3 regions of the Amycolatopsis sp. NPDC026612 genome follow, and region 1 is predicted to be linked to each of the others. Evidence: riboswitches for the same ligand, from Rfam matches in the RefSeq annotation. Region 1 holds a riboswitch; each other region holds the start of a gene.
What was found. A riboswitch is a leader RNA that binds a small molecule or an ion and turns the genes downstream of it on or off. The one in region 1 is predicted to bind S-adenosylmethionine.
Positions count from the first base shown of each region.

Region 2: it holds a riboswitch for S-adenosylmethionine, as region 1 does, so the genes downstream of both, AB0F15_RS06345 (ATP-binding cassette domain-containing protein) here and thrC (threonine synthase) in region 1, are expected to answer to the same signal.
Region 3: it holds a riboswitch for S-adenosylmethionine, as region 1 does, so the genes downstream of both, AB0F15_RS21145 (aminotransferase class V-fold PLP-dependent enzyme) here and thrC (threonine synthase) in region 1, are expected to answer to the same signal.

Region 1 is NZ_JBEZYB010000055.1:230-7,960, reverse strand. Features, by position in the region: gene AB0F15_RS33260 (Uma2 family endonuclease) at 5-574, opposite strand; gene lepA (translation elongation factor 4) at 707-2,557, opposite strand; gene AB0F15_RS33250 (class I SAM-dependent methyltransferase) at 2,673-3,293, shown strand; gene AB0F15_RS33245 (VOC family protein) at 3,290-3,664, opposite strand; gene AB0F15_RS33240 (DMT family transporter) at 3,688-4,551, opposite strand; gene rpsT (30S ribosomal protein S20) at 4,882-5,142, shown strand; gene holA (DNA polymerase III subunit delta) at 5,350-6,330, opposite strand; SAM riboswitch class I at 6,479-6,612, shown strand; gene thrC (threonine synthase) at 6,625-7,731, shown strand, end outside.
Region 2 is NZ_JBEZYB010000004.1:165,622-173,352, reverse strand. Features, by position in the region: gene AB0F15_RS06365 (fatty acyl-AMP ligase) at 1-40, opposite strand, end outside; gene AB0F15_RS06360 (ABC-F family ATP-binding cassette domain-containing protein) at 66-1,832, opposite strand; gene AB0F15_RS06355 (ASCH domain-containing protein) at 1,837-2,265, opposite strand; gene AB0F15_RS06350 (4-(cytidine 5'-diphospho)-2-C-methyl-D-erythritol kinase) at 2,262-3,224, opposite strand; gene AB0F15_RS06345 (ATP-binding cassette domain-containing protein) at 3,364-4,377, opposite strand; SAM riboswitch class I at 4,586-4,676, opposite strand; gene rsmA (16S rRNA (adenine(1518)-N(6)/adenine(1519)-N(6))-dimethyltransferase RsmA) at 4,824-5,660, opposite strand; gene AB0F15_RS06335 (transglycosylase family protein) at 5,784-7,208, opposite strand; gene AB0F15_RS06330 (TatD family hydrolase) at 7,498-7,731, opposite strand, start outside.
Region 3 is NZ_JBEZYB010000021.1:93,222-100,952, forward strand. Features, by position in the region: gene AB0F15_RS21125 (AsnC family protein) at 1-453, shown strand, start outside; gene AB0F15_RS21130 (RluA family pseudouridine synthase) at 450-1,379, opposite strand; gene lspA (signal peptidase II) at 1,376-2,041, opposite strand; gene AB0F15_RS21140 (hypothetical protein) at 2,065-2,682, opposite strand; gene AB0F15_RS21145 (aminotransferase class V-fold PLP-dependent enzyme) at 2,823-4,157, opposite strand; SAM riboswitch class IV at 4,198-4,312, opposite strand; gene AB0F15_RS21150 (M23 family metallopeptidase) at 4,409-5,062, opposite strand; gene AB0F15_RS21155 (potassium/proton antiporter) at 5,153-6,631, opposite strand; gene AB0F15_RS21160 (metalloregulator ArsR/SmtB family transcription factor) at 6,729-7,421, opposite strand; gene AB0F15_RS21165 (penicillin-binding transpeptidase domain-containing protein) at 7,505-7,731, opposite strand, start outside.

The DNA.
Region 1 (7,731 bases):
GGGCTCAGCCGAGCCGCCCCAGCAACTCGCGGGGCATGATCCGGACCGGGAACGGCCGCTCGAGCTCGGCCGCCTCGTCGCCCGCCGCCTTGGCCACCTGCTGGTAGCAGCCGTCCGCGTCCAGCTCGAACACGGTCAGCGCGGGCTCCGCCGGGTCGATCACCCAGTAGCTGCCGGTTCCGAGCCGTTCGTAGACCGCCTTCTTGAGGTTCCAGTCGTAGATCGCCGTGCTGGGCGACAGCACTTCGACCGCCAGCACCGGTGGCGCCGGGAGATCCTTGTCGGTGAAGTCTTCGTCCCGGCCGACCAGGACGTCCGGCTGCAGCTCGGTATCGTCCCCCGAGTGCACCGCGAAGGGTGCGACGAGTACGTCGTACTCGGGCGGACACACCCTCTCGATCACTCTCCACAGTCTCACCACGATTGCCTGATGCCGTCTTCCTGGCGCCGGGCTCACGATGAGCACCCCGTCGACGAGTTCTCGGCGTCGGCCATCGTCCGGCATCCCCTCAAGATCGTGCACCGTCAGGGGGCCCGAATCGGCGGGATGCTCGATATCTGCCATGACCGTCATGGTGCTCTCCTTTCGCTCTTCGCACCAGAGCAAAGCAGACAGCACCGACAGAAACCACATCGAACACGAGTTCGGCGCCCATATTCACGCGTAGGCGTGAATATGGGCGCCGCTGTCACATCAACGGAACAGTTACTTCTTGTTCTTCCCGGAGTCCTCAGTGGACAGTGCGGCGACGAAAGCCTCTTGCGGGACCTCGACCCGGCCGACGGTCTTCATCCGCTTCTTGCCTTCCTTCTGCTTCTCCAGCAGTTTCCGCTTACGCGAGATGTCACCGCCGTAGCACTTCGCGAGGACGTCCTTGCGGATCGCGCGAATGGTTTCGCGGGCGATGATCCGGGCGCCGATGGCGGCCTGGATGGGCACCTCGAAGTTCTGCCGCGGGATCAGTTCGCGGAGCCGGTTCACCATGCGGTTGCCATAGTTGTAGGCGTCTTCCTTGTGCACGATCGCGGAGAACGCGTCGACGGCTTCACCCTGCAGCAGGATGTCCACCTTGACCAGGTCCGCCGCCTGCGTGCCCGCCTCTTCGTAGTCCAGCGACGCGTAGCCGCGCGTACGCGACTTCAGCGTGTCGAAGAAGTCGAAGATGATTTCGCCCAGGGGCATGTTGTACCGCAGCTCGACGCGGTCCTCGGACAGGTAGTCCATGCCGAGCAGCTGGCCACGCTTGTTCTGGCACAGCTCCATGATCGTGCCGATGAACTCCGACGGCGCCAGGATGCTGACCTTGCTGACCGGCTCGAGCACCTTGTCGATCTTGCTCCCGGTCGGCCAGTCCGACGGGTTGGTGACGTGGATCTCCTTGCCGTCGTCCAGCACCACGTCGTAGACGACGTTCGGCGCGGTGGAGATCAGGTCGAGACCGAACTCGCGCTCGAGCCGGTCGCGCGTGATCTCCAGGTGCAGCAGGCCGAGGAAGCCGCAGCGGAAGCCGAAGCCCAGCGCCACCGACGTCTCCGGCTCGTAGTCGAGCGCGGCGTCGTTGAGCTGGAGCTTGTCCAGCGCCTCGCGCAGCTCGGGGTAGTCGGAACCGTCGACCGGATACAGTCCGGAGTAGACCATCGGCTTCGGTTCGCGGTAGCCGGCCAGCGCCTCCTTGGCGCCCTGGCGCTCCGACGTCACGGTGTCGCCCACCTTCGACTGGCGGACGTCCTTCACGCCGGTGATCAGGTAGCCCACCTCGCCGACGCCCAGCCCCTTGCTGGGCTTGGGCTCCGGCGAGATGATGCCGACTTCCAGGAGCTCGTGGGTGGCGCCGGTGGACATCATCTTGATGCGCTCACGCGGGGTGATCTTGCCGTCGACCACCCGGATGTAGGTCACCACGCCGCGGTAGGTGTCGTAGACCGAGTCGAAGATCATCGCGCGGGCGGGTGCGTCGGCGTCACCCTCCGGTGCCGGAACCGACTTCACGACCTCGTCGAGCAGCGCGCCGACCCCGATGCCGGTCTTGGCCGAGACCCGCAGGACGTCGTCGGCCTCACAGCCGATGATGTGGGCCAGCTCGGCCGCGTACTTGTCGGGGTCGGCCGAGGGCAGGTCGATCTTGTTGAGCACCGGGATGATCGTCAGGTTGTTCTCGAGCGCGAGGTACAGGTTGGCCAGCGTCTGGGCCTCGATCCCCTGCGCCGCGTCGACCAGCAGGACCGCGCCTTCGCACGCCTCCAGGGCCCGCGAGACCTCGTAGGTGAAGTCGACGTGGCCGGGCGTGTCGATCATGTGCAGGACGTGGTCCTGCCCGTCGACCTGCCAGGGCAGCCGGACGTTCTGCGCCTTGATGGTGATGCCGCGCTCACGTTCGATGTCCATCCGGTCGAGGTACTGAGCGCGCATGGCCCGCTCTTCCACGACGCCGGTGAGCTGCAGCATGCGGTCGGCCAGGGTGGACTTGCCGTGGTCGATGTGCGCGATGATGCAGAAGTTCCGGATGAGCTCCGGAGGCGTGAAGGTGGTGTCGGCGAACTTGTTGAGCGCTGTCACTCGAATGAGTCCTCGGAAAGTCGGGGATGGCCACCCCTATGGTCCCATGGCCCTCCGGGTGCGGGTGGGGGTCATCCCCGATGCGGGGTTTTGGGATCCGTGGTGCCCTCGAAGTATGAGCACATCGCACCAGCCGGCACCCCCTCCCCAGCCGGAGACCAGCGGCTTTGCCCGCGTCCTCGACCGGACGTTCGGTCACCCCTCCGGCACGCTCGGCCGCCTCGGCGGCTGGGTCATGGCGCGGGGCAACGCCGCCACCGAGCACCGCGTCGTCGACCTGGCGAAGATCGAGCCGGACGAGACCGTCCTGGTCGTCGGGCCGGGCCCCGGCGTCGGCCTGGAGGCCGCCGCACGCCTGGCCGGGCGCGTCGTCGGCGTCGACCCGTCCCCCGAGATGCTCGCGCTCTGCCACGAGCGCTGCGGCGACCGCGCCGAGCTGCGTGCGGGCTCGGCAGCGCACACCGGGGAGCCCGACGGGTCCGTCGACGTGGTCCTGACCGTGAACAACGTCATGCTGTGGGACGACCGCGCGGCCGGGTTCGCCGAGCTGTTCCGGGTGCTGCGCCCCGGCGGCCGGCTGCTGGTGTCCGCGCACGAGAAGTGGCTGCCCGTGAGCAGGCACGTCCTGGCCGACGAAGCCGCCGCCGCGGGCTTCACCGACCTGCAGACCTGGACCTGGGAGCCCCCGGGCTTCACCGCGCTCGCCGCGCAGCTGCGCGCCGTCAAGCCCGCCTAGCGGGTGTCCGTGCGGATCGGGTGGCCCTCGGGCACCTCGACCAGCACGATCCGCGTGCCGTCCGGATCGGCGATCCAGGCCTCGTCGAGGCCCCACGGCTCGCGCTGGGCGTCCCGCACCGGCTCCAGGCCCTTCTCCTTGAGGCCGGCCATGGTGCCGGCCAGATCCCGGACCTGCAGCCAGAGCACCAGGTCGGGCGAGGAGCCCGTCTCGCCCCGGCCGGAGACCTCCAGGGAGCCGTGGCCGAGGAAGAACACGGTGCCCCCGGGGAACTCGCGTTCCACGGCCAGACCGAGGGTGTCGCGGTAGAACGCCGTGGACGCGGCGACGTCGCGCGGGCGGATCAGCAGCCGGCTCTTCAGGATCTCCATCCGACCATCCCTACCGGACGGGCTCAGGCGGCCGCAATCGCCGCGATGCCGGACAGCACGATCACCGACCCGGCGAGCCGCCGCAGGGCGTTGCCCTCGCCCAGCACCAGCCAGGCGGCGAGGCCGCCGAGCACGATGCTCAGCTCCCGGGCGGGCGCGACCAGGCTGACCGGCGCCAGGGTGAGGGCGAACAGCACGAGGATGTAGGCGACCGGCGACAGCACCGCGACCAGCAAGACTTCGCGGCGCTGCTCGCGCCAGATCCGCGTCACCTCGGCGCGATCGGCCAGGGCGCCGGGCACGAGCAGCACGCTCTGCAGGACCGAGCCGAGGCCGAAGTAGACGACCGGGGGCACGCCGAGGCCGGTCACCGAGTGCGCGTCCCAGAGGGTGTAGCCGGCGATGACGACCCCGGTCAGGAGGCCGTAGAGGATGCCGGCCTTGACCGCGTGCGGGTCGTCCGCCTTGCGCCCGGTGCTGATGACCAGCACCCCCGCGATCACCAGGAACGCGCCGAGCAGGCCGAGCGGGCCGGGCCGCTCGCCGAGCACCAGGACGGCGGCCAGCACCGAAAGCAGCGGCCCGGTCCCGCGCGCGACGGGGTAGACGACGGAGAGGTCGCCGACCCGGTACCCCCGCTGCAGCACGACGCCGTAGGCGATGTGCAGGACGGCGGTGACCGCGGCGGCGAGCAGCCAGCTCCACTGTGGAGGGTGGTCTTCGACCACGAGCAGCACGATCGTGACCGGAAGCAGCAGGATGGCGCCGGCCGTGTAGTAGAGCCAGACGAACTGGGTGCCACCGGAGGAGATCCGCTTGGCCGCGAGGTTCCACGCGGCGTGCACGACGGCGGCGACGAGGACCAGGGACAAGGCGGTGGCGTTCACGGGATCCCCTCGGGTTTCGCGTGCGCGAAAACCCCGGTCCTCCAGGCTTTTGCCCCGTCAGATGAACGACCGGCCGTCCGGGCCCGCCGATGGTGCCGCTCGGACCAGTCCCGCCGGCCCTGGTTGTGTGGTGCGGGCTGTTCGGACCGGCGACGGAACCCTAGGCACTACCGTCGCCCACGGTACTCCCGGCTCCGGACGCCGGCGGCCGGGCTGTTAAAGTGGTCGCTCGCTGCCCGTGCGGCATTCCGTCATGGAGGAAACCCGCTCTTCGAGCGGGGCCACTTCAGCGCGGCGGCGAATCTCACCGAGTGAAACAGGAGTTGCCCTATGGCCAACATCAAGTCGCAGATCAAGCGCATCACGACGAACGAGAAGGCGCGTCAGCGCAACCAGGCGATCCGGTCCTCGGTGAAGACCGCGATCCGCAAGGTCCGCGAAGCCGCCGAGTCCGGCGACAAGGCCAAGGCCGTCGAGCTGCAGCGCGACGCCGCCCAGAAGCTGGACAAGGCCGTCTCGAAGGGCGTCATCCACGCCAATCAGGCCGCCAACAAGAAGTCGGCGCTGGCCAAGCGCGTCAACGCGCTCTGAGCTGGTTGATTTCTGGAAGGCCCCGGCTTCGGCCGGGGCCTTTTCCATGCGCGGAGGTGCGGCGGCTCGGCGCGCCAGCCTCAGCGGCCGACCTTGACAGGCGACCAGCTCCAGACGGCCCCGCCGTCAGCGGCTGCCCTTGGAGGCAGCCACCTCAAGCCCGTCAGCGGTCGCCGTTCGCGGCAGCCACTCCGGACGTCCGCGGCCTCAGCGGTCACCCTTCGCTGCGGCGACCTCCAGGACCGCGCGCTCCAGGGCGTAGCCGGGGTCCGCTGCCACGCCCTTGACCTCGGCGTTCAGCCGGGCGACCACGCGCATCGCCGTGGCCAGGCCGTCAGGGTTCCAGCCGCGGGACTGTCCCTGCGCCTTGCGGATCTTCCACGGCGGCATGCCGAGTTCGCCCGCCAGCTGGTTCGGGTTGCCCCGGCCGGCGGCGGAGACCCGGGCGATCGTGCGGACCGCGTCGGCGAGCGCGTCGGCGACCAGGACGTGCGGGACGCCGAGCTGCATCGCCCAGCGCAGCGATTCCAGCGCCGCCGCGCGGTCGCCGCTGACCGCCTTCTCCGCCACCGCGAACCCGGTCACGTCGGCGCGGCCGCGGTGGTAGCGGCGGACCGCGTCGGCGTCGACGGCTCCGTCCGTATCCGCGACCAGCTGCGTCGCCGCCGAGGAGAGTTCCCGCAGGTCGGAGCCCACGGCGTCAAGGAGGGCGGCGACCCCTGCCGGGTCGATCTTGCCGCCGACCCGGCGCACCTCGTGGCGCACGAACTGCTCCCGCTCGGCCGGCTTGGTCAGCTTCGGGCACTCCGTGATCGCGGCGCCGGCCTTCTTCAGCGCCGCCGGGAGCGACTTGCCCGCCTTGCTGCGCCCGCCACCGGTGTGCACCACGACGACCACGACCCCGTCCGCCGGGTCCTTCAGGTAGCCCGCCACGGCGTCGGCCAGCTCCTGCGAGATGTCCTGCGCCGACTCGAGGACGATCACCCGGCCCTCGCTGAACAGCGAAGGACTGACCAGTTCGGCCAGCTCAGGGGCTGTGAGATCGGACACCCGGACCCGGGTCAGCTCGGCCGTGGCGTCCATCGCGCGGGCGGCGGCGAGCGTCTCCCGGACGGCGCGCTCGATCAGCAGTTCTTCCTCACCCAGCACCAGCTGCAGCGGGGCCGGGGCGGTGGCTTGCGCGGTCACCCGCGAATCCTCTCACTTGCTCAGTCGTGCGCCCGCTCCGGTGATGTCGAGCGGGCACCATGGCACGGCCCGAGCGAGATGTCGTACGGTGTAGCCGAGGCAGCTCGCCCCGGAAAGTTCCGGCGTGCGCGCACCGACAACTGAATACCGCTCATCCAGAGGGGCAGAGGGAACGGCCCGACGAAGCCCCGGCAACCGGCGTACAGCCCGTCATCCCGCGATCGCGGGGTAGCTGACGACCACGGTGCCAATTCCGGCCCGCTCCGGCGGGGCAGATGAGGAAGGAACCTCGCGATGACCGCAACCCTCGGCACGACCTCCACCACGAAGACCCCGGATCTCGGTCCGGCTGTCGAACTGGTGTCGAAGGAAGAGGGCCACCGGCAGCCACTCGCTCCCGAATTCGTCTCCGCCGAAGACTTCTCGCCGCTCGAGGTCGCCTACGACTTCGGCCGCGTCCGCCGCGAAGACATCGAGGCCGGCCCCAAGAACATCTGGCGCTACAAGAAGCTCCTCCCGGTTCCGTCCAACGTCGAAGAGATCCCGAACACCGAGCCGGGCGCGACCCGGCTGGTCCGCGCCGACCGCCTCGCCAAGGAACTCGGCCTCAAGCGCGTGTGGGTCAAGGACGACACCGGCAACCCGACGCACTCGTTCAAGGACCGTGTCGTCGCCGTCGCGCTGGCCGCGGCCCGCGAGTTCGGGTTCGAGGTGCTCGCGTGTCCGTCGACCGGCAACCTGGCCAACGCGACGGCCGCCGCCGCGGCCCGCGCCGGCTGGCGGTCGGTCGTGCTGATCCCGAAGTCCCTCGAGCGCGCCAAGATCCTCACCACCGCGGTGTACGACGGCGATCTCATCGCCATCGACGGCAACTACGACGACGTCAACCGCCTCGCCACCGAGCTGGCGGGTGAGCACCCGAAGTGGGCGTTCGTCAACGTGAACGTCCGGCCGTACTACTCGGAGGGCTCGAAGACGCTGGCCTTCGAGGTCGCCGAGCAGCTCGGCTGGCGCATCCCGCCGCAGATCGTCGTGCCGATCGCCTCCGGTTCGCAGTTGACCAAGGTGGACAAGGGCTTCCGCGAGCTGGGTCAGCTCGGTCTCGTGGAGGCCAGCCTGTACAAGGTGTTCGGCGCACAGGCCACCGGTTGTTCGCCGGTGTCGGCTGCGTTCCGCGAAGGCCACGACGTCGTCCAGCCGGTGAAGCCGAACACGATCGCCCGCTCGCTGGCGATCGGCAACCCGGCCGACGGCCCGTACGTGCTCGACATCGTCAACCGCACCGGCGGCGCGATCGAGGACGTCTCCGACGAAGAGGTCGTCGAAGGCATCCGGCTGCTGGCCCGCACCGAAGGCATCTTCACCGAGACGGCGGGCGGGGTCACCGTCGCCACGGCGAAG
Region 2 (7,731 bases), on a different contig from region 1:
TCGTCGCGGTGGCGACGAGCGTGTCCACGAACCTGCTCATGCGGCAGACATTACTGGCAGCCGTGTCACTCCAGCAGTTCGGACGTCTCCAGCCAGCGACCCTCGACGTCCTCGATCTCGCCCTGGACGCCCTTCAGCTCGGCGTTGAGCTCCATCAGCTTCGCCGGTTCGGTCGCCGCCTCCAGCAACGCCGCGTGGAGCTTCTCCTCCTTCGCGTGCAGCTGGTCCAGCTTGCGCTCCAGCCTGCCCAGGTCCTTCTGCGCCGCACGCAGATCCGCCGCCGACTTCTTCGCCTCGGCCTTCGCCGCCGCCGGGGTCGCCGCGGCCGCCGGCTCCTTGGCGAGAACACGGCGGTTCAGGTACTCCTCGATGCCGCCGGGGAGGTGGGTGATCCGGCCGTCGCCGAAGAGGGCGACGATCGTGTCGCAGACGCGTTCCACCAGGTAGCGGTCGTGCGAGACGACGACCATCGTGCCCGGCCAGCCGTCGAGGAGGTCCTCCAGCTGCTGCAGGGTGTCGATGTCCAGGTCGTTCGTCGGCTCGTCGAGCAGCAGCACGTTCGGCTCGGCCATCAGCAGCCGGCACAGCTGCAGCCGGCGCCGCTCGCCGCCGGAGAGGTCGGCGACCGGCGTCCACTGGCGCGCCTGCGGGAAGCCGAGCTTCTCGCCCAGCTGGGACGCGGTCATTTCCTGCTTGCCGAACACCACGCGGCCGGCCACCTGCTCGATCGCCTGCAGCACACGCAGGTCGCCGGGCAGGTCGTCGAGCTCCTGGCGCAGGTGCGCGAGCGCGACCGTCTTGCCCTCGATCCGGCGGCCCGTCGAGCCCTCGACGTCACCGCCGAGCAGCTTGAGCAGCGACGTCTTGCCCGAGCCGTTGATCCCGACCAGGCCGATCCGGTCGCCCGGGCCGATCCGCCAGGTGACGTGGTCGAGCAGCGTCCGCTCGCCCACCGTGTACGTCGTGTCTTCCAGCTCCAGCACGGTCTTCCCGAGCCGCCGCTTCGCGAACGCCTGCAGTTCCACGGAATCGCGCAGTGGCGGGACGTCCGCGATCAGCGCTTCGGCCGCCTCGATGCGGTAGCGCGGCTTCGACGAGCGCGCCTGCGGGCCGCGGCGCAGCCACGCCAGCTCCTTGCGGGCCAGGTTCTGCCGCTTCTCCTCGGCCGTCGCGGACAGCCGCGCCCGCTCGGCGCGCGCGAAGATCCAGTCGGCGTAACCGCCTTCGTACTGCTCGACGCGGCCGTTCGCGACCTCCCACGTCAGGGACGCGACGGTGTCGAGGAACCACCGGTCGTGCGTGACGACCACGACCGCGATCCGCCGGGTCAGCAGGTGGTCGGCAAGCCACTGGACACCTTCGACGTCCAGGTGGTTGGTCGGCTCGTCGAGGACGACGAGGTCGAGCTCGCCGGTCAGCGCGGCGGCCAGTGACACCCGGCGCCGCTCACCGCCGGAGAGGTTCGCGGTGGGCGTTTCGAGCCCGATCGCGGTGATGCCCAGTCCGTCCACAATAGACCGCACGCGCGCGTCGGCGGCCCATTCGTGCTCGGCGCCGTAGCGTTCGAGCACCACTTCGCCCACCGTGCTGCCGTCCGGGAGCACGGTCCGCTGGGTGACCACGGCCATCCGCAGGCCGCCGACGTGGCTGACCCGCCCGGAATCCGGCTCGGCGAGTCCGGATAGGACTTCCAGCAGGGTGGTCTTGCCGCCACCGTTGAGGCCGACGACGCCGATGCGCTGTCCGGCCGCGACACCCAGCGACACGCCGTCCAGCAGTGGCTTCACCCCGTAGGACTTGCTCACCGACTCGAGATTGACCAGGTTGGCCATCCGTTCAGCCGATCCTCTCTTTGGGAGACACTTCCACGATGACGAACCGCGTCGCCACGACCAGCGTCGTGTCATCCACGGTGAATTCCGGATCTTCCAGCGCCGCCCGCATTTCGGCGCTCTGCCAGTACTCCGTGTGACCGGCGCGCCATTCGGCGACGCTCGTGTCGCCCTCGCCCTCGCCCTCGTCGAGCGCGTGCTGCAAGTCCACTTCGGACAATGGCAGGACGTGGACCTCGGTGGTCTCGGGCACCGCAACCCCTTCGCCCGCCGAGTCGATCATCAGCTCGCGCTCGCCGACGACGGGCAGCTCTTCGCCGTACTTCTCGTATTCGGCGACCAGACCGGTGGTCGAAGTCTTGTCCCCGCGCAGGATCGCCGCGACCAGCTTGTCGCGCAGCGGGCCGGGGAACGCGAACTCGGCGTGCTTCACGCGTGCACCCGCGGCGACGCCGGGCGCGGCGCGTCGTCCCCGCCGACCAGCCGGGCGCCGGGGACCGGGCCGTGGGCCACGCGGACCGTCCGGCACACGCCGGCGCCGGACAGCTCGGCCGCGACCGCCACGGCCGACTGCGCGTCTTCGCAGAGGAACGCGCACGTCGGGCCGGAGCCGGACACCGTGCCCGCGAGCGCGCCCGCGTTGACGCCCGCCCGGAGCGTGCGGCGCAGGTCGGGCCGCAGCGAGACCGCCGCCGCCTGGAGATCGTTGCCCAGCAGCAGCGCCAGCTGACGCGGGTCACCCGAAGCCAGTGCCTCGACGACCGGGGTGTGCGAGCCGATCCGCGGCGGGTTGCCCGCCGCGCGCAGCCGGTCCAGCTCGTTGAACACCTTCGGCGTCGACAGCCCTTCGGCGTCGAAGGCCAGTACCCAGTGGAACGTGTGCCGCGACAGCACCGGGACGAGCTGCTCACCCCGCCCGGTGCCCAGCGCGGTGCCGCCGTAGAGCGCGAACGGGACGTCGCTGCCCAGCCCGGCGGCGATCCCGGCCAGCTCGTCGCGGGTGACGTCGAGGTTCCACAGGCTCGCGAGCCCGACCAGCGTCGCCGCCGCGTCGGCGCTGCCGCCCGCCATGCCGCCGGCGACCGGGATGCCCTTGCGCAGCACCACCCGGACCTTCGGCTCGCCGGTGCGGCCGACGTGGGCGGCCAGCGCTTCGACGGCCCGCCAGGCCAGGTTTTCGGGGCCGGTCGGGACCAGGCCCTCGCCCTCGCCGTAGACCTCGATGCCGGGCTCTTCGGTGACCGCGACGGTCACCTCGTCGGTCAGCGACAGCGCCTGGAACACGGTCACCAGCTCGTGGTAACCGTCTTCGCGCAGGTCGTCGACCGAGAGGTGCAGGTTGACCTTGGCCGGAACCCGGACGGTGACTGGGGGCGGAACTACGGCGAGCACCCGACCAGCCTACGTGCCCGCGAAAACGCCCCGATGCGAAGTGCGCATCGGGGCGTTGACAGCCGGGGCTCCGCCACCCGGACCCCCGCAAAGCCCGGAGCGACAGCCGGGGCTCCGCCCCGGGCCGGGGCTCCGCGGTTCAGGCGGCCGCGACCCCCTGCGGGCCACGGGCGTGGTAGCTGACGTGGCCACCGCGCTCGGCGACCCACGCCAGCGCCGCGTCGGCCCGCTCGCCGCGGACGCCGAGGCGGAAGCGGCCGACCGGGGTGTCGCCGATGCGGGTCAGGCCGCCGCCGATGGTGGCGAACTCGACGTCGAAGCGGCCGGCGGCCTCGGGCAGCAGCGCGCCCACCGACGCGAAGCCGACCAGCACGACGTCGGCCGAGCGGTCGTAGCGCGCCACCTGCGAGCGGGTGGTTTCGATGGCGGGCAGCAGCGCCTGCGCGGTGCGGCTGGCCGGGTCGGAGATCAGGTCGAGCACCGTGCCGCGCTCGACGACCGTGCCGTCCTCCAGCACGGCGACGTCGTCGCAGACCCGGCGGACCACACCGGCGTCCGGAGTCGTGAGGACGACGGTGACACCCAGCTCGGAGCGGGCCCGGTCGAGGACGGCGAGGACGGCGCCGGCTTCTTCCGGGTCGATGCCGGCGGTCGGGTCGTCGGCGAGCAGCACGGCGGGAGCCGCCGCCAGTGCCTTCGCGACCGCGACGCGACGGAGCTGACCGGCGGACAGCTCGCCGGGGCGCTGTGCGGCGCGCGGGGTCAGGCCGACGAGGTCGAGCAGCGAGCCGACCCGGCTGCGGCGCTGCGGGCCGTCGATGCCGAGCTGCTCGAGCGGGGAAGCGATGTTGCCGGCGATGGTGCGTTCGGCGATCAGCTCGGGCTTCGTCGAGACCACACCGAGCTGACGGCGGATCTCGCGGAGCCTGCGGCCGTCGAGGGTGCCGGTGTTGAGGCCGTCGAGGCGGACGACACCGCGGTCGGGGCGCTCCTGCAGCGCGATGCAGCGGGCGAGGACGGACTTGCCGGACCCGGCCGGACCGACCACGCCGAACAGCGAGCCCGCTTGGACGTCGACGCTCACGTCCCGCAGGGCGACGACCGAATTTCCGTTGATGGCAAAGGTTTTGGACAGGTTTTCGACGGTGATCACGAAGGCTCCAGAAAACGGGGTGCGCGCAGAGGCGCGACACCCGGCCGCAAGCGAAATCCGTCCGTTGTGGACGGTGCATGAAGAAGAGGTGGACCGGCTACGACAAGCTCAGTTGGAGCGTCGACATGCGGTCACGGAGCGGCGGCCTTCGTCGACTACGCGACGCTTGGTCAGGAGCAGGGGGCGAGCAACCCTCTTCATCGAACGGCCTCCATCGGTCCTGGCGGTAGCACCTGCCCTGTGGAGGGTGGTTGCTGCGACTTCGGCGAGCCAGGTCTCTCAGTCGCTCGGGATGGACGTACTGAGTAAAACCGATCCCGAGGAGCGAAAGCAAGCCCATCAGCCCAGATCACACGACTGGCGGTGTCCGAATCGCGGGATCGAGGGCGGAGAGGGCGAATTTCACCGCCTCCACAGTGGAGCCGGTGCCGGAGCCGCCGCGGCGGCTAACGCGCGGCGGCGATCCGGACGAAGTCGTGCACGTCGAGCTGCTCGCCGCGGGTCCTGGGGTCGATCCCGGCGGCCGTCAGCAGCTGACCGGCCCGCTCGGCCGAACCCGCCCAGCCGGCGAGCGCGGCACGGAGGGTCTTCCTGCGTTGTGAGAAAGCGGCGTCCACCAGGCCGAACAGCAAATCCCGGTCTTCGGACGCCGTCGCGTCCCCGCGTTCGAACGCGACGAGCGCGGAATCGACGTTCGGCACGGGCCAGAACACCGAGCGTGGCACGGCGGCGACCTTGCGTGCGGTGCCGTACCAGGCGAGCTTGACGCTCGGCACGCCGTAGATCCGGCTGCCGGGGCCGGCGGCCATCCGCTCGGCGACCTCGGTCTGCACCATGACCAGACCGGTCTTCAGCGAGGGCACCTCGGCCAGCAGGTGCAGCACGACGGGCACGGCGACGTTGTAGGGCAGGTTGGCGACGAGGGCGGTCGGAGCGGACAGCTGGTCGGCCGTGACGCGCAGCGCGTCGGCACCGAGGACGGTGAGGCGCTCGGCGGCCTCGGGCCCCCGCTCGGCGACCGTCTCGGGCAGCCGCGCGGCGAGCTTCGGATCGATCTCGACGGCGACGACCCGCGCGCCGGTGGCCAGCAGCCCGAGGGTCAGCGACCCGAGGCCGGGCCCGACCTCGAGCACGACGTCGTCCGGCCCGATCTTGGCGAGCTCGACGATCCGGCGGACGGTGTTGGGATCGTGCACGAAGTTCTGCCCGAGCTTCTTGGTCGGCCGCACGTCGAGCTCGGCCGCCAGCCCGCGGATCTCGGCAGGTCCCAGCAGTTCAACCACCGGGTGAGCCTACCGAGGGGCTCGGGGCCCGTACCCGGAGGGACGACACGCGTGCCCAGGCGGACGACACAGGGCACGCAAAACGGCCCCCGCGGGAGGCGGGGGCCGTTTCGGAAAGGAGCGTCAGGCCTTCTTGCCGCAGACCGGCCAGGCGCCGTAGCCGCCGCGGGCGTCGCGGACCTTCTCCGCGATCGCGATCTGCTGCTCGCGGGAAGCCTGGCTCGGCAGGGCCGCGTACTGCGAGCCGCCGTAGGCGTTCCAGGTCTGCTTGTCGAACTGGAGGCCGCCGTAGTAGCCGTTGCCGGTGTTGGTGGCCCAGTTGCCGCCGGACTCGCACTGCGCGATGCGGTCCCACGAGGAACCGTCGCCGATGACCGGGGCCGGGGCCTTCTTGGAGCCGACGTGGATGATCTTCGGCTTCGCCTGGGTGATGACCTGCTCGGAGACGCTCTCCCGAGCGATCTCCTTGCCGTTCTTCTGCGTGACCTTGTAGGTCACCATCTTCTCGCCGGGCGTGCCGGGGTCCTCGACCTGGGTCTTGCCCTTGTCCAGGTCCGGGTCGTCGACGCGCTGCTCGGGCGGGTCGATGCTCTCCTTCTGGACGACCGTCGAGACGCCGGTGCGGCTGATGTGCACCTCGGCGCCGTCGGTCAGCTTGACGTCCAGGCCGCCCTCGGCGGCGTCGTCCGGGCCCAGGGTGAGCTTGTACTCGCCCAGGAACTCCTTCGTGGTGACGGCCGTCGTCTTCACCTGCTTCGGCGCGTTGGCGCCGTCGTACAGGGTGACGTTCTTGAGCGTCTTGATCTCGACGGTGGCACCCTGGAGCGGCAGCTCGCCGGTCTTCGGCATCGACATCCACGTGCCGGCCTTCTCGGCTTCGGTCATGCCGAGCTGGCTGAGCGCGTCGCCGAGGTGGGTGGCGCGGACCCAAGAGGTGCGCTCGGCGCCGTCCACGACCAGCTTCAGCTGGCGGCCGCGCTCGAGCTTGATGACCCCGCCGTCGCCGACCTCGGCCTGCGGAGAGGGGGACAGCGAGTCGTGCTCGCCGACCGACAGGCCCGCGTCCTCGAGCACCTCGCCGACGGTGCCGCCGAAGGAGTGCACGGTCTGCTGCTGGCCGTCGACGTCGACGGTGATGCTCTTGTTCATCGCCAGCGCGGCCGCGCCGCCACCGGCGACGCTGATCATGACGCTGAGGACGGCACCCTTGAGGAACCGGCGCTTCCAGACCTTGGTGGTCTGACGCAGCCCCTCGTCCAGCGCGGCCCGCTTTTCCTGCGGCGACGCGGTGCGATCCGCGTCGAACCCGTCCGGGATGACGATCGGCGGCAGGTACGTCGTCTCGGCGTTGATGAGCCGGATCAGCTCGTCCACGTCGACGTCCATCTCCGCCATCATCACGTCGGCGTCGGGGCCGAGCGCGGCGAGGATGTCCTGCTGCGTGATGTTCGGGTCGTCGGAGAAGTCCAGCTGGCCGTACGCAGTGTCCTCGAATTCGCGTTCGAGTACGGCCGCGGAGCGCGCTCCAGCCTGTCTGCTACCTGTCACCGGGTCGTTCCCTTTCCCAAGACATCGTTCGGGGCGACGTCTTTACGTCTGGGCCCGCAGCCGGCGCCATCGTCACAGTTCCAGGCCGTACCGCTCCTGGTTCTGCTTCCCCGACGTGCACTGACGTGACTGTGGGCGTAACAGTCGGCAACTGCAGTCCGCAGTACCGACCGGCACGATCACGGGACAGTAACGGGTCCCGCCGGGTTGCGCAAACACCCCCCGGAGTGTCGTGATCCGGGTCACTCCATCAGGTGGATGATCCGCGAACCCTGATGTCGCAATGCGTTCACCCCGGTGTGACGCTGGGGAGTCGGTAGATCCGCTCGGCGGTGGTCCGGACCGCGGTGGCGACTTCGTGGACAGCTTCGCCCCTGAGCGCCGCGAGGTGACGCACGGTGTAGGCGGCGCCGAACGGCTCGTTCGGCCGCCCACGGAACGGGTGGGGGGTCAGAAACGGCGCGTCGGTCTCGACGAGGTACTGCCCGGCCGGGCAGAGCCGGGCCGCCTCGTGGAGGCCTTT
Region 3 (7,731 bases), on a different contig from region 1:
GAACCCGCCCGGCCGAGCGCGCCCGCCACCGGCAAGAAGGGCAGGCTCGGCGAGGTCATGGAGACCCAGGGCCTGGAGGGCGAGCGGCTGTCGGTGCAGCTGCTGGAGGTGCAGGACCCGGCCGACTACCTGTTCGGCGCGGCCGGGTACCGCCTGGAGGACGGCGAACGCTCGGTGGTGGTGCACACCGAGATCACCAACCGCGGGCCGATCCCGTTCGCGTCCCTGCCGGACAACTACCTCGAACTGCTCGCCGCCGACGGCACGGCGATCGGCAAGGCGCCGGTGTCGCTGACTTCGCGGCCGCCGCACAAGATCGGCGTCGCCCCTGGCGAGACCCTGGGCGGCCACACGGTGTACGTCCTGCCGGACACCACGCGCGTGGTCTCGGTCCGCTGGAGCCCGCGACCGGAGCCGGACGAGCGCACGCTGACCTGGGCGATCGAGGACTAGTAGCTTTCCTCGCGCAGGGTTTCCAGTGCCTTCGCCAGGTCGTCGGGGTACTCCGACTCGAACTCGACCCAGCGGCCGTCCGCGGGGTGCGCGAACGCCAGCGTCTTCGCGTGCAGCCACTGGCGGCTGAGGCCGAGGTGGCGGGCCAGCACCGGGTCGGCGCCGTAGGTCAGGTCGCCGACGCACGGGTGCCGCAGCGCCGAGAAGTGGACGCGGATCTGGTGCGTCCGCCCGGTCTCGAGCTTGATGTGCGTGAGCGACGCCGCGCGGAACGCCTCGACCACTTCGTAGTGCGTCACGCTCGGGCGGCCGCCCTGGACCACCGCGAACTTGTAGTCGTGGCGCGGGTGGCGGTCGATGGGGGCGTCGATCGTGCCGCGCATCGGGTCCGGGTGACCCTGGACGATCGCGTGGTAGCCCTTGTCGACCGTGCGTTCCTTGAACGCGCGCTTGAGCACGGTGTACGCGTGCTCGCTCTTGGCCACCACCATCACGCCGGTGGTGCCCGCGTCGAGCCGGTGGACCACGCCCTGGCGCTCGGCCGCGCCCGACGTGGCGATCCGCAGGCCGGCCGCGGCGAGACCGCCGACGACCGTCGGGCCCGTCCAGCCCGGGCTCGGGTGCACCGCGACGCCGACCGGCTTCGAGATCACGACGATGTCGTCGTCGTCGTGGAGGATGCGCATGCCCGCGACGGGCTCGGCGACGACCTCCACCGGGTTCGCCGGCGCCGGCAGCGTGATCTCCAGCAGCCCACCGCCGGAGAGCCGGTCGGACTTGCCGGCCGGACGGCCGTCGAGCAGCACGTCCCCGGCTTCGGCGAGTTCGGCGACGACCGTGCGGGACAGCCCGAGCAGCTTGGCGAGACCGGCGTCGACCCGCATCCCGTCGAGCCCGTCGGGCACCGGGAGCATCCTCGACGTCACGCCTGCTCCTCCTGTGCCTTGTCGATCGTCTTCTCGAGCTTCTTGTCCTTGGTCGACGTGCCGTCGTAGTCCTTGCCCAGCAGGGAAAGCAGCACGATCAGGGCACCGCCGACGCAGATCGCCGAGTCGGCGATGTTGAAGATCGCGAAGCCCTTGCCGTTGGGCGCGAACGCCGAGATGAAGTCGACGACGTGGCCCTGCAGGCCGCCGGGCGCGCGGAAGATGCGGTCGGTCAGGTTGCCGGTGGCGCCGGCGAGCACGAGGCCGAGGCCGATCGCCCAGCCGATCGAGCGCAGCCGCCGCGACAGCCAGATGATCGCGATGATCACGGCCAGCGCGACCAGGGCGAGCACCCACGTCATGCCGGTGGCCATCGAGAACGCGGCACCGGGATTGCGGATCACCTGCAGGTAGATCAGCCCGCCGAGGATCCGGACCGGCTCCTTGCCCTCCAGGTTGGCGGTGACCAGGTTCTTCGTCACCAGGTCGATCGCCCAGAACACGACGGCGACGGCGAACACCCAGCCGACCCGCCGCTTCGGCAGCAGCGGCTTCGCCGGGACCTCCGGGTTCTCGGGCGCGTCGGCCTCGGGATCGGGCACGGCCTCGGCGGGGACGTCGATGTCGGTGTCGGGTTCGGAGTGGCTGGGCTCGGTGCTCACCGGTCCATTGTCCACGGCGCTGGTCAGGCCGTGTCGGGCCCGTCCGGCCGAGGGCCCAGGAGCACGGCGAACGCGGCCGCGAACAGCACGCCCGCCGCGGCGAGCGCCCCCGTCGACGGCGGCTGGAAAACGAGCGTGACCAGCACGAACACCGCGGCGACGGCCACCAGGAACCGGCTGCGCTCGTATCCGGCCAGCAGCAGGAGACCCAGCGCCGCCAGCAGCGGGCCGCGCAGGTCGCCGCCCAGCCGGAACTGGAGGGCGCCGACCAGGTCGAGCAGCGGGACGGCGGCCAGCGCCCCGAGGGTGCCGAGCAGGAACCGCCCGGGACGCGGGGGCGTGCCCGCCCTGCGCAGCTCTCGCCAGTACCAGGCGGCCACGGCGAGCACCACGCCGGCGAGACCGGCGAGCCAGCCGAGCGTCGCCGAGGGCACCACGTCCACCGCGACCGCGGTCATCGAACCCGGCCCGCCACCGACCCCGCCGGTGCCGAAGCCGGACAGGCTCTGGGAAAGCTGGTAGCCCGTCGCGAACTGCCCGATCGGCGCGGGCTCGTCCGGCATCAGGTCGACGACCACCATCACCAGCTGCGCGAACCCCAGCGCGGCCAGCGGGAACCAGTACCGCCGTGCACTCCCCATCGCCTCAGGCTATCGGGTGCGGGTTTCCGCGCAGCAGGGGCGATGAAGGCCGCGAGCAGCGCGCCGACGGTGCCGAGGACGAACCGCCCGGTGCGTGAACCCCGGCAGGACCAACGAAACCCATCGGCCCGGGCGGGCGCTCAGCAGAAGGGCGGCAGCTCCCGCGGGTCGCCCACCGGGGCCCAGCGGCCGTCCACCTTCGCGTACTCCCAGCGGGCTCCGCGCGCGACGATCTGCCGCAGCGCCAGCACCACGCGGTCGACGTGTTCTTCCGTGCTGCCCAGGCCGAGGCTGACGCGGACCGCCTGCTGCCCGGCGCCGCCGGTGACGGCGATCAGCCGCCGCGCCGCGACGTGGGCGCAGAACGCGCCGTCGCGGACGCCGATGCCGTACTCGGCCGACAGCACCGCGGCGAGCCAGCCGGGGTCGAAGCCGTCGACGACGAAGCTCACCGTGGCGACCCGGTCGACCGGCGCGTCGAACAGCCGCAGTTCGGCGCAGCCCGGGATGCCCTCGAGTCCCTTGCGCAGCCGGGCGAGCAGGGCCTGCTCGTGCGCCTCGACGGCGGCCCAGTTCCGGCTCAGGGTTTCGCACGCGACGCCGAGCGCGTACACGCCGACAGTGTTGGGCGAACCGGCTTCGTGGCGCTCCGGCCCGCTGTTCCAGACGACGGCGTCCTCGGTGACGAGCTTGGTCGCACCGCCGCCGGCGAGGTACGGCCGGGCCGCGCGCAGCCAGTCGGCGCGGCCGATCAGCGCGCCCGCACCGAAGGGGGCGTACAGCTTGTGGCCGGACAGCGCGACGTAGTCGACGTCCAGTTCCTTGATCGAGATCCGGCGGTGCGGGGCCAGCTGGGCGGCGTCGAGCGCGACGCGGGCGCCGTGCCTGCGCGCCACGGCGGCGATCTCCGCCACCGGGAGCAGCTCACCGGTCACGTTGGACGCTCCGGTGACGACCACGAGCCGCGGTCCCTGCGGGGAATCCGCGAGCGCTTCGTCCACAGCGGACACCGCGGCCAGCCGGGTGCGCGGGGTCGGCAGCCGCCGGACGTTCGGGCCCGCCCACGGCAGCAGCGCGGCGTGGTGCTCGGTGTCGAACACGACCACCGTGGTGTGCCGCGGCAGGCTGCGGGCGAGCAGGTTGAACGAGTCGGTGGTGTTGCGGGTGAAGACGACGGTGTCGGCCTGCCGGGCACCGGTGAACCGGCGCAGGGTGTCGCGGGTCCGCTCGTAGAGCCGGGTGGAGACCTGCGACGCGAAGCCCGCGCCGCGGTGGACGCTGGCGTACCAAGGCAGGAACTCGTCGACGGCGCTGCGGACGGCGTCGAGGCACGGGGCGCTCGCGGCGTGGTCGAGGTTGGCGTAGCCGATGTCGCCGCCGGTGACGAGCGGCACCCGCAGCGACGCGCCGGCGACGGCGGGGATGTCTTGGGAGACCACGGTTTCGAGCTGGGTGCGATCGATGGCGAGAGTCATCGGGGTGCCTCCTCGGCAGTCCGGGGGACCCCCGGCGAGGGGCCCGCGCTTGCCCGTCGCACGGCGCGACCGGCCCGGTCTTCACCCGGGGCACCCCACCGCGGTAGGAGGGTTGCCGGCCAGCAAGCCGGGGCTTCGCGCTGGCACTCATGACCTGGCTCCGAAGGTAACCGAGAGTGTGTCCGGTGGCCAACCCCGCTTCACGATGTGAGACGCCGATCACAAGCGCCCGCTTCACGCGCGGAGCTGCGTCAGGCCCTCGCGCGGAAGCGGCCCGGCAGCGGGACGACGGTGTCGTCCGCGACGTGCGTCGCGGTGCCCGAGTACTGCTCGGTCCCCGCGGCGAAACGCCAGCCGCCGAGGGTCTTGCCGTCGACCGGCTCACCCGCGGCCGCCGCGACCGTCGTCGAAATCCGGGCGAAGGCGACGTTGTCCCAGTCGCCCGCGGCCGCGTCCGGGAGCGTCCAGAGCGTGAAGTGCACGTGGGCGCCGGTGCTGCTGCCACCGCACGGGAGCGCGTTGCCGGTCGAGCCGAGCACTGCACCGGCCTCGACGTGCTCACCGTCGGTGACCTGGATGCCTTCCAAGTGGTAGTAGCCGGTCCGCCAGCTGCCCGCGTGATCGACGGTCACCCAGTCGCCGCCCGAACAGTGCTGCAGGTGGACGGTGCCGGCCAGCGCCGCCCGCACCGTGCCGTCGGCGGGGCTGAAGTCGATGGCGTTCTTCACGCCGGCGTTGCCGTCGTCGGAGTGGATGCCCGCCGAGTAGACCTGCTGGCCGGCTTCGAACGGCAGGGCGAAGGCCGGGAAGGGCCCCGCGGCGGCGGCTACAGGGGCGGAGAGGAGCCCCACGGCCGCGACGACCGCTGCGGCCAGGCTCGTCCCCCGCACGGAAAGTTTCGTCACCGTGTGCACTCCTTCGGCGCCATGTTCACTCGATCGAGCGCACATTAAGCCAAAAGAGGGACTACTGGGAAGCCTGTTCGTGAATTTCCGTTATTGGCCGGACTCGCCCTTCCAGCGAGCCAGGCGGCCGGCCCGGTCGACGGCCCGGAGCCGGCGTTCGGCCGTGTCGCGGACGGCCGTCGTCGTGACGACCAGCAGCTGGTCGTGCTCCTGCAGCCGGCTGGTCTTCTGCGGCGTGAAGCTGGCGCCTTGACGCACGACCAGGCTGATCGTCGCCCCGACGGGCAGCCGCAGCTCGGACAGGTAGACGCCGTGCAGTTTCGACCCGGGCTGGATCCGGACCTGCAGCAGCTCGGCCCCCAGCTCGTCCAGCGGCGCGGAGTCGACCTCGATCTCGTGCGCCTCGGACTTCCTGGCCAGCCCGAGCCGGCGCGCGAGCGGGCCGAGCGTCGCCCCCTGCACCAACGTCAGCACGACGACCAGCACGAACACCGCGTCGACCAGCCGCTGCGCGCCCGGCAGTCCCTGCGACAGCGGGATCATGGCGAGCACGATCGGCACGGCGCCGCGGAGCCCGGCCCACGACAGGAACGCCTGTTCCCGCCACGGCAGCCGGAACGGCAGCATCGACAGCACGACCGAGACCGGCCGCGCCAGCAGCAGCACGACAGCGCCCGCGACCAGGCCCGGCACGATCGCGTCGAGCAGCCGCCCCGGCGAGGCGAACAGGCCGAGCAGCACGAACAGCCCGATCTGCGCCAGCCAGCCCAGGCCCTCGGCGAACGACAGCGTGTCCGACCGGTGCGGCAGCCGCGAATTGCCGAGCACCAGCGCGGCGACGTAGGTGGCGAGCAGCCCGGACGCGTGCAGCAGCTGCCCGGACGAGTACGCCACGACGCACACGGCGACCGTGGCGAGCGGGTAGAGCCCGGTCGCCGGCAGCGCGGCCCGGCGCAGCGCGAACCCGCCGAGCCAGCCGAAGGCGAGCCCGATGACCAGGCCCGCCGTCAGCTCGTAGACCACCAGCAGCGGCAGCGTCCAGTCCACAGTGGTGCCTTCGGCCAGCACCACGACGGCGATGTAGGCCGGCGCGTCGTTGATGCCCGACTCGAGCTCGAGCGCGCCGGTGAGCCGTTTGCCGATCCCCGCTGTGCGGAGCACCGAAAACACCGCGGCCGCGTCGGTGGAGGCGAGCACCGCGCCCCACAGCAGCGCCAGCCGCCAGTCGAGGCCCAGCAGCCAGTGCAGGGCCGCACCGGTGACCGCGACGCTCACCACCACCGCCACTGTGGACAGTGCGATTCCGATGCCCAGCGAGGGTTTCACCGCGGACCATCGCGTGGTCAGCCCGCCCTCGGCGAGGATCATGACGAGGGCGGCGAGGCCGAGCGACTGGGTCAGCTCGGGGTTGTCGAACCGGATGCCGAAGCCGGCTTCGCCCAGCACCACGCCGATCCCCAGGTACAGCAGCAGCGAGGGGAGACCGAGCCGGATCGACACGCGCACGGCCAGCACGGACGCGAGGAGCACAACGCCGCCGACGCCGAGCAGCACGGGAAGCTGGTCCATGCCGCCTCCCTCCCGAGTGCCGTGGGGCCCTCAGAATAGTGAGGCGCGGACGTTAACTCGTTCGTGTACCGCTGCCCGGCGCCGGACACCCGGTGTGTTAGGGCCCCGCCCCGGCACCGAGCGCGTCGAGATCGACGCCGAGCACCGCGAACGGCTCCCCCGCCGCCGGCAGCACCTTGACCGCGCGGTGCCCGTCCCTGGCCACCCAGCCGGCGTCGACCGCCCGGTCGAGCAACGCCGCCGGCAGGGCGCCGGCGAGGTGGTCGCGGCGTTCCGTCCAATCCAGACAGTCGCGCAGCAGCGACCGCCGCCCGGCCGCGACCGGCACGCCGAGGGTCGCCAGCGCCTCGCGGCCACGCGGGGTCAGCGCCAGCCCGCCGGCCACGTCGACCAGCCCGGCCGCGAGCATGCCGTCGCGGAGGGCGACGCCGAGCCGGCCGGCGAGGTGGTCGTAGCAGGTCCGCGCGAACCCGAGCCGCCGCACCCGCAGCGACGGCTTCAGGCCGGTCACCGGCCGGTGCTCGGCGTGCTGGGCCAGGTGCTCGATCAGCTCGGCCACGCGCGGATCGGCGATCCGGACGTAGCTGGCGCGCCCCTGCTTCACCCGGGCGACGAACCCGGCACCGGCCAGCCGGGTGACGTGCTCGCTCGCCGTCGAGAGCGCGATCCCGGCCGCTTTCGCGAGTTCACCGACCGTCCAGGCCCGCCCGTCCAGCAGCACGAGGCACATGGTGGCCCGGCTCGGGTCGGCGAGCACGGCGGCCACCTCGGCCAGTGCGATCGTCTCCATGCGCCCACGGTACGGCCCGCACCCTTCGGCCCCCACCGAAGCAAAGCGTAGCTTTCACGTGAAAGCTACGCTTTGGGCCGGGGTCAGAGGGCCTTGAGGAACTTGGCGGCCAAGCTGACTGCCGGGCCCGAGTCGTTCGAGTTCTCCAGGACCACCGCGAAAGCGACGTTTCCGCGGTAGCCGACGAACCAGCCGGTGGCCTGCTTGCCGTCACCGAACTGGGCGGTGCCGGTCTTGCCGAAGACGCTCCCGGCGGACGCGGCGGCGCGGCCGGTGCCGCTGGTGACCACCGCGCGCATCATCTTCCGCA